Regions from separate parts of the Herbaspirillum lusitanum genome, predicted to be linked through region 2. Evidence: riboswitches for the same ligand, from Rfam matches in the RefSeq annotation. Region 2 holds a riboswitch; the other holds the start of a gene.
The links. A riboswitch is a leader RNA that binds a small molecule or an ion and turns the genes downstream of it on or off. The one in region 2 is predicted to bind cobalamin.
Positions count from the first base shown of each region.

Region 1: another riboswitch for cobalamin. It lies ahead of DXT88_RS13080 (CbtB domain-containing protein); the one in region 2 lies ahead of DXT88_RS16100 (TonB-dependent receptor family protein).

Region 1 covers NZ_QXFG01000008.1:1,047,772-1,051,983, forward strand. The annotation lists gene DXT88_RS13065 (cobaltochelatase subunit CobN) at 1-789, opposite strand, end outside; gene DXT88_RS13070 ((2Fe-2S) ferredoxin domain-containing protein) at 782-1,120, opposite strand; gene DXT88_RS13075 (CbtA family protein) at 1,208-1,978, opposite strand; gene DXT88_RS13080 (CbtB domain-containing protein) at 2,000-2,227, opposite strand; cobalamin riboswitch at 2,395-2,710, opposite strand; gene DXT88_RS13085 (hypothetical protein) at 2,840-3,274, opposite strand; gene DXT88_RS13090 (hypothetical protein) at 3,356-3,508, opposite strand; gene DXT88_RS13095 (cation:proton antiporter) at 3,807-4,212, opposite strand, start outside.
Region 2 covers NZ_QXFG01000010.1:279,564-283,775, forward strand. The annotation lists gene DXT88_RS16100 (TonB-dependent receptor family protein) at 1-1,906, opposite strand, end outside; cobalamin riboswitch at 1,969-2,228, opposite strand; gene DXT88_RS16105 (protein phosphatase CheZ) at 2,642-3,376, shown strand; gene DXT88_RS16110 (chemotaxis protein CheA) at 3,376-4,212, shown strand, end outside.

The DNA.
Region 1 (4,212 bases), on a different contig from region 2:
GACATCAACATGCGCCCCCTTCTCTCCCGAGAAATAACTGAGCGCAGCAGGCAGGTCGGAGTCCGCCGCCGACGTGCGCAGCGAAGCGGTGAAAATCGGCAATACATCCATGCCGCGCTGCTCCAGCGACGTCACCAGCGCATCGATGAAACGCGTATTGCCGCTCATCCAGTGCGCGCGATAGAAGATGACGCCGACGGCCGGTTTGCGGCGGCCTGCGACGTCGATGCGCAAGCGCAGCCAATCGGCGATACCGGCATCCTGTTCCAGATCCGGATGATAGATGCCGTGATCGGGCAAGGCCACTGCCGGCTCGTAAGCGAAGCCGGTCAGCAGGAGGCGATCCGATACGAAGCGTAAGAACTGCGCCAGGTTGATGCTGCCGCCGCCGTGGAAATACGCCAGCGCTTCGCGCAGCACGTCGCCCGGCACGGTCGACACCGCCGCCAGTTCGGCGTCGGGTTCACCGGCGCCGCTGAGCGCGATCACATGGCGTCCCTGGCGTTGCGCGTGGCGCAGCAATTCGGCGAAACCGGCGACACTGCCGAGACGGCCGAGTATGCGCAGCACAATGATGTCGGCATCGGCCAGTTCGCTCTGCAACAGCTCGCTCATGCGTGCGTCGTTTTCGACGCCCTGCAGGTTGATGCCGATGGTCGCAGGAAAATCGCCCGGCAATTGCGTCAACGCGTGATGCAGGATGGCCAGGTCGGTGGACGCGTGGGTCAGCACGGCAATGCGTGCAGGCGGTGCAGACGCGGCGACGAATTGTGTTGCCTGGTCAGACATTTTCCGGCTCCTCGGGATTGACGTCGCCGCTGCCCAGGCGATGGAAGATCAGGTCGGTGACTTCCCGTCCGCCTTCGAGATGCTCAACCACCACGCGTTCGATGGCGGCGGCATCCTCGCAGCGATACCAGACGCCTTCGGGATACACCACCACCACCGGCGCCTGCACCTTGCAGGCCACCATGCAGTGGGTGCGCGTACGCTTGACGCGCAGCTCGGGGCGCGCGTCGATCTGTTCGCCCAGCACGGCAAACATGGCTTCGGCCAGCACGCCGTCTTCGGTGCAGCGCGGACCCGTGCACATCAGGACGTGGCGGTGGTGGGTTCTCATGGACTTTCTTTACTGGCTAAAATGCCGATCCGGCCATCGCTGGCCGGATCGGCATCCGAAATGACAACCTGAGTTTCAACCGAATCTTCAGGCGAATTTTTTATAGAAGTAACCGGTCAGCCCGCCCAGCGCCAGCCAGAAAACGCCATTGGCCAATGCGGTGGCGTGGATGAAGGCCTGCGCCAGCTCTTCCGGCGCCGCTCCGCCCGGCGCCGCCGGATGCGGTGCGCCGACCAGATGCGGCACGACCAGCAAAACCAGCCCCAGCAACTTCAGCGTCCAATGGCGTGCGTACACGCCCAGGCCAAGACCTGCGGCGGTCAATCCGGCCGTCATGATCCACCACAGCTGGCGCGCATGCAGCGGAGCGGCCACGGTGCCCGGCACTTCCGGCGGCAAGCCCAGCGACGGCGCGACGAAGAACACCAGGTAACCGGCCACGCCCCACAGCAATCCGGAACGCCAGGTCACTTTCCTGCCGCTGACGACGATGGCGGCAGCGAGGAACAAACCAAAGCCGATCGCCATGCTGACGTTGGCCAGCACGGTGTAGGCGGTGCGCTCGAAGCCGTTGGCGGGCTCCCATTCATCGCCGTGTTCGTGCTCATGTTCGTGCTCATGTTCGTGCTCATGTTCGTGGGCTTCCGCGGCAACAGGCGCGCCGGCCGAGGCTGGTGCAGAAGCGGCGGCATGCGCCAGCTCATGCGCCTTCGCGGCCGCGGCTTCTTCGTAGACTTCCGCCTGCAAAATGATCCGGGAAACTTGCAACTGCTGCACGGCTGTGAGCAACAGGCCGGCCAGCGCGCCGGCCAACAGGACGACGGAGGCAATCCGTCGCAATACTGCGAAATTGATCATCGGGATGTTCCGCGCGGCTTCTTAATGGCAAGGAAAACCGGCCGAATGGCGGCCGTCATGCGCCGCATTGTGCAGCTCGACGGCGGAGGCGAAACCGGCGGCGTAGATCAACGCGGCGCCGAACACGAATGCGGTCAGGCCCGGCAAGATGCGGTCGCGCCAGAGCCGCGAGCCGGTGGAAGAAGGAGAAGAGGAGCCGGAGTCGAGTGCGTCGGTATCGGGGGCGGATGCGCCGGTGATGATTGCCATGTGTTTTCCTTCGGGTGGGCCTGAGCCGGATTGAAACCAACCGCTTGCGGCACCAGTAGCAGAGCAGCACAGCGGAACCGTCACGAAGGAAAATCAGGAAACAACGCGGGGTGCAAAGAAAACAGCATTCCGGGAAGCAGTCCGTTGATCGCCCTCCGCGATACAAAACAAATCGTATACCGAGGGCCGGTCTCCGGGCTTGCGAATGATCCACGGCGAGCATGATCTCGCCGGAATCGGAACCTGCGCCTTCCCATGCCGTGTTGATAACACCGGTGCACAGTGGCTGGATGCAGATTCGCTGATTCGCTTACCGTTGCGGGGGCAGCGTGGGTTTTGCCTGACGGATCACAATGACATGAAAATGACGATGGATATCAAAAGATCACCGAAATTCACTGAAATTGACCGACAAACGCACCGACTTCCCGATTAAATCCAGTGAATGACCATCCACCGGATACCCAAGGCAATGCTACCCCGGCAGTATAGGTGTCGCAGGCGATTCTGGCAACCCGGAAACGGCTTGCAGAAACGCTTGCGGGCGGGTTCTCCAAATGGAAAACCGGCCCGCCGGAACTTCAGGAGCAGCTTGGATTACTGCATGTTCCGTTATTGATCGGGAGCCTTCGCCACCTTTTTGGGCGGTTCGGGCGTCAGATTGATCGGGTCGCTGGCGGGAAAGGTGTCCTCCAGGGCGTCGTCGAGATCCTGGTCGCGCTTGATCTTCTGGGATTCCTTGACGCTATCCGTCTGTTTTTCAAGTTCACGTTCGTCGGCGGCAACGATGTCTTCGCCGCTTTCCTCATCGCTGGCGACCTGCTCGACCGATTCCGGCACTTCCGGAGCGCGATCACGTTCGCCGCGTTCGACCGAGACGCGTTCGCCGGTGCCGTGCGAATCGCTGTCGGCTTCAGTGGCGACGTTCGTCATGTCGCTACCGCTATCCGAGCTGTCGCCCGGGCCAAGGGCATGGTTGTCGTGGCCCTTGCTCAATTGTCGATCGGAAGTCGGCAGGACGTCCGGATCCAGAGTGCTGGTTGCCATGATGCTGTACTCCTTTGCTAAATCGTTTTTGAATTGCGTTGCGGCGCGCGCAATTTGTGGCCTGCGCTCTCCTCTCCGCTATCAGTGCCATGCCATTCTGACCGGCGTTTCCGGCGGCTCGGGCATGCCGGGCTCGGGCGGATTAAGAGGCGGATCTTCCACCGGGTTGTATTCGTCCGGCGGGATGTCTTTAGACGGCGGTGCGGTCGGCGGCGTCTCTTGCGGTGTATGCATGCGCGCTCCTCCTCATTGCGGGTTCTGGTGAGGAATCGGATCCTGCGGCGGATTTGGATCCAGCGGCGGCACTTCTACCGGCGGGATGTCTTGTGGCTTGTGCATGGGATGTCCTTTCTGCTGCAATTGAAGCCCGGAAACGAACTCAGAGCGACGCCGGCCGGTGGCGCCACCGGCCACCAACGTCACAGCAACAGGCTACCCGCTGGCGCGGGCGCTGCGTATAGGACAAACACTTTTTCGGGCTTCCGCAACTCTTACGCCGGCGCAGCCGCAAGCGGCGAAGGTCGGCGATGCGTCATCCTTTCGCCGCCACGCGCTTGCGCCAGTACAGATGCATCAATGGCGTCGATGAAATGCCGTGCAACAGGATGGACAGGGCCAGCACCGTCAGCACATCCTGTGCGATGCGTGCCGCGAGCTTGTCATGCCAAAATTGCAGCACGAAGCACAGGTAGTAGAGCGAGCCGACGCCGCGAATGCCGAACCAGGCGATCAGCCAGCGATGCGAGATCTCGGTGCCGGAGCCGAGCAGCCCAAGCGCCACCGCAATCGGCCGCACGATAAAAAATAGCAGCCCTGCAATCAAGACGCCCTCGCGTGATAATCCATATTCGGACAAAAGAATGCCGATCAGCAGCACCATGAAAAACTCGGCGAAATGCTCCAGCTGCTGATTAAAGCCGAGCACGGTTTCGGTCAGG
Region 2 (4,212 bases):
ATTTTACTGCACGGCCGCGTTCGGGATAGATGCCCGACGCGCAGCCGAAGGCTTGCGAGAAATAATGCCGGTCACCCAGGTTGCTGCCCGTCAGCGCCAGTTCCCATGCGCTCACTCGCACCGCATAGCGCGCATCAACCGTGGTGTATGAGGGCATGCGCGCATTGCAGGTGTTGCTGAAGTCGCTGCCGTAGCGCTGTGCATCGGCCCACTGCACGCCAAGATTGACCGTTTGAATACCGGACTGCCAGTTCAGCCGCGCCGAAGCGGTGTTCTTCGGCACCAGCACCATTTCCTTGCCGGCGTTCGGACCGCCCGTGAAGGTGGCTGCAATATGCTGGAAATTCGCCTTGAGGCTGAAGTCAGCGTTCAGGCGCGCAGTGGCTTCAAGTTCGACGCCCTGCCGTTTGGTCGGATCGAGATTGACGTTGGCGCCGAACGCGCCGACGGTGGGATCGTAGAACAATTCATCCTTGATGCGATGACGAAACCACCTGAGCGTGGCGTTGTTGTCGGCGCCGCCCCAGGTCGCACCGAACTCCAGGTCATGCGAGGTCTGTGGCTTGAGGATTTCTCCTGCCGCCAGCACGATGCCGCGATTTTCGTCGGCAGTCGGCAGGCGATAGCTTTGGCCCGCCTTGCCGAACAGGCGCAATGACGGGACCACCGCATGGCTGACCTGCAGATCCCATGCATTGACGCCCTGCGCCTTGTCATAGGCGCTGGCGGTGCTGCGCTTGTCCATCACTTCGTGACGCAGGCCCAGCGCGATACGGGTATTGCCGGCGATCTGCACTTCATCGCGCACGTACGCGGCGCGTGCAGTCTGCGCCGCGTCGCCGCTGCCGTCGACATTGCCGATTTGCCATTCAGAGAAATCAATGCCGGCCACCAGTTCGTTCTTCAGCACGGTGCCTTCTGTGAGATGACGCAAGCGCGGCGAAAATTGCGTGGTGCGGCTGTGCACTTCGCTGACTGTGCCGCCGCCGTAGCTGGCGCGCGAGATTTTTTCGCGATGCGACAGTTCGGCGGCAGCTTCCAGCGCGCCGAACTTTCGCTCGAAGAAGGCGGTAATGCGGTCGCTGTCATACGAACCGTAGTCTTTCGGGCTGGTGGTCTGGCGTGGATTGGCGAGGAATTGCGCCATGCTCAGCGAACCGGCCAGGCCGTAGTCGGCGCGCGCCAGATCGACCCGCAGGCCGAACCGACCTTCATTGGAAAACCACTGCGCCGTGCCGCTGAAATTCTCCTGATTGGAAGCATTGTTGTCGCGATAATTGTCGGCGTGCTGCTTGCTATACGCCGCATTCAATGCGAAGCCGTCCCAGCCTTTGGCGACACTGGCGCGACCGCTGCGCAAACCGTAATTGCCTACCTCGCCGACCACGCTGCCATGAACCGCGTCCGCAGCCGGACGTTTGGTGATGATCTGGATGGTGCCGCCGGTGGCGCCGTCGCCATACAGCACACTGCTGCCGCCGCGCACGATTTCAATGCGCTCGACGGAATCGATCGGCACCGATGACAGCAAGGCGGTCGACAATTCGTTTTCAGACAGACGCACGCCATTGATCAAGATCACCATGTTCTGATCTCCGTTGCTGCCGAAGCCGCGCATGTCGAGCGCGAAGTCGCCCGGACCTGCCAGGCTCTGGCGACCGTACACGCCGCCCAGTTTGCGAATTGCCTCGTTGACATTGTCGATGCCGGCGTTGCGGATGTCTTCTGCACCGATCACGGTCGCGCCCACGGGTGGAAACGCCGGGTCGTTCGGAAAGCGCGAGGCGGTCACGAGGACCGGAGTGAGGTTTTGATCGCCGGCGGCTTGTGCCGCGGAGCAGGCAAGCGGAAAGGCAACGAAAGCGCAGGCAATCGCGGTGCGGCGGGATGGAACGGTGAATGTCATGATGTTCGTTTGCAATGATCTCCGCGCCTGCCTCCCCGCAAGCCGGATTGAAATGGAAAGCTACGCCTTCCCCTGTCGTGGCCGGTATCCGGGCTACAAGCGGACCCGCCGCGCCTTCCCATGACGCGTCGCAAACAAGCTGCGCAGCGATCACAGTGGCGAGGTCGGCAGGTTGCCGTTCCGACAAGAAACGACGCTTGCTTACCGTTGCGGGGGCAGCGCACGTTGGCGGACGTACAGACTTGCGAGACGACCGCGCCGTGCTTCCCGTTTAACTGCCGGCACGAGCATGCCGGCGAGCACCAAAACGGCGCAATTGTATGCGCCAACGCCACAAGCGGCAATCGTCCGTGACAAACGAAGCGGGCTTGCATTATGATTGCCCGAAGATCAACAGGATCGCCATAACGCCATTTAAATGGGGAATTTTCATCGCTTTTTAGCCGATGGAGCCGCTTGACAGGGACTTATAATCCATTCAACAAATAGCGGAAGTCCGTCTCTGCCGGGACACACTCCGGAGGATCAGGCAAAAACAGGGGCAAGCTCTCTACAGATTTTTTATTTGTTGCCGATATGCAATGGATATCCGGCGGCCGCTGCCGCGCACTTACAGCAACAGGAGCTTCCTATCACTGAACCATCTCGTCGAACCTTGTAATTCAGTTGTGACAGATTACCTGCCTCGCGGCGGAAGCAAATAACGCATCAAATTTGTATGGAGATACCAAGATCATGAGTGACGACGTTGATTTAGAGGCACTATTCGATGAGATTTCGGCGCAAACCCTGCCGGCTTCGGTTGCAGCAGCTGCACCGGCAGCTCCGGCCCCCTCGGGCGCAACCGAAGATCCGCTCGAAGACCAGTCCGACAAACCCATGTACGAACGTCTGGGCGGCATCGTCCGTCTGCTGCACGATTCCATGCGCGAACTCGGCTACGACCGCTCGCTGTCGGATGTCGCTTCGCAGATCGGCGACGCCCAGGGGCGCTTGGAGCACGTTGCCACGCTGACCGAACAAGCCGCCAACAAGGTGCTCAATTCGATCGACGCCGGCATGCCGGCCCAGGACGCCCTCGCCAGCAAAGCCAAGGACATCGATGACCGCTGGGCGCGCCTGTTCGCCGGCCAGATGAACATCGACGAATTCAAGAACCTGGCCAACGATTCCAAGAAATTCTCTTCCGCCGTCATCGAAGCCACCGAGGTCGAAAAGGCCCGCATGCTCGAAATCATGATGGCGCAGGACTTCCAGGACATCACCGGCCAGTTGATCAAGAAGATCGTCGGCATCACCGCCATCGCGGAACGTGAGCTCGCGCAGCTGCTGCGCGACAACGCACCGCCGGAAGTCAAGGCGGCGATCGGGGCCGACAAACCGGTAGAGTTGTTGAACGGACCTTCTGCTCCCGGCTCGGCCATGGCGCAGAATGATGTGGATGACTTACTCGCTAACCTGGGGTTCTAATGGATGATGAAATGCTCAAGGATTTTGTCGTTGAGGCCTTGGACCTCGCGACTAGCGTTGAAGAGCATCTACTGACTCTTGAACGGCATCCTGACGATCTGGAAATTCTGAACGCGGTTTTCCGCGCCTTCCACACCATCAAGGGCGGTGCGGGTTTCGTCAATTTGCCGGCCATGGTATCGGCCTGTCACTTGACGGAAAACCTGTTCGACGCGCTGCGCACCGGTAAGGCATCCGTCACGCCGCTGGCGATCGAAGCGGCGCTGCAAGCCAGCGGCTTCGTCGCCGACCAGCTCAATGAGCTGGCCAACGGCGCCGATCCGGCCAGCCTGGCGTCGATGCCGCAGGACCTTGAAGACATTCTGACGCAAGCGATTGAAGGCAATGCAGCGGCGCCGGCAGCGGCTGCATCTGCGGCCATTGCTGCCACGCCTGCTGCGGGTGCTGCGGGTGCTGCGGGTGCGCCGGCTGCCGGCGCGGCGCCTTCCGCCAACGTCGGCGCCAGCGTGCTCGGCGCTGATGGCTCGCTCGACTGGAACGCCTTGTATCAGGCTGTTTCCGGCGGTACCGGCGAGGTAGCGCCAATTGCTGCCGCACCTGTTCAAGCTGCGCCTGCGGAAGCGGAAAGCAGCTCCGGCCATCCGAAGTCGCTGCCGTCCGCGACGCCGACGCCGAAGCCGGCTGCGGCCCCCGTGCAAGCACGTCGCGCCACTGACAATCAGCCCGGCAACGCCAAGGAAGAAAGCATCCGTATCGATGCCGGCAAGCTCGATGCGCTGCTGGAAGTTGCCGGCGAATCGGTGCAGGCCGCCAACCAGGCCGCCGTACTGCTGGAA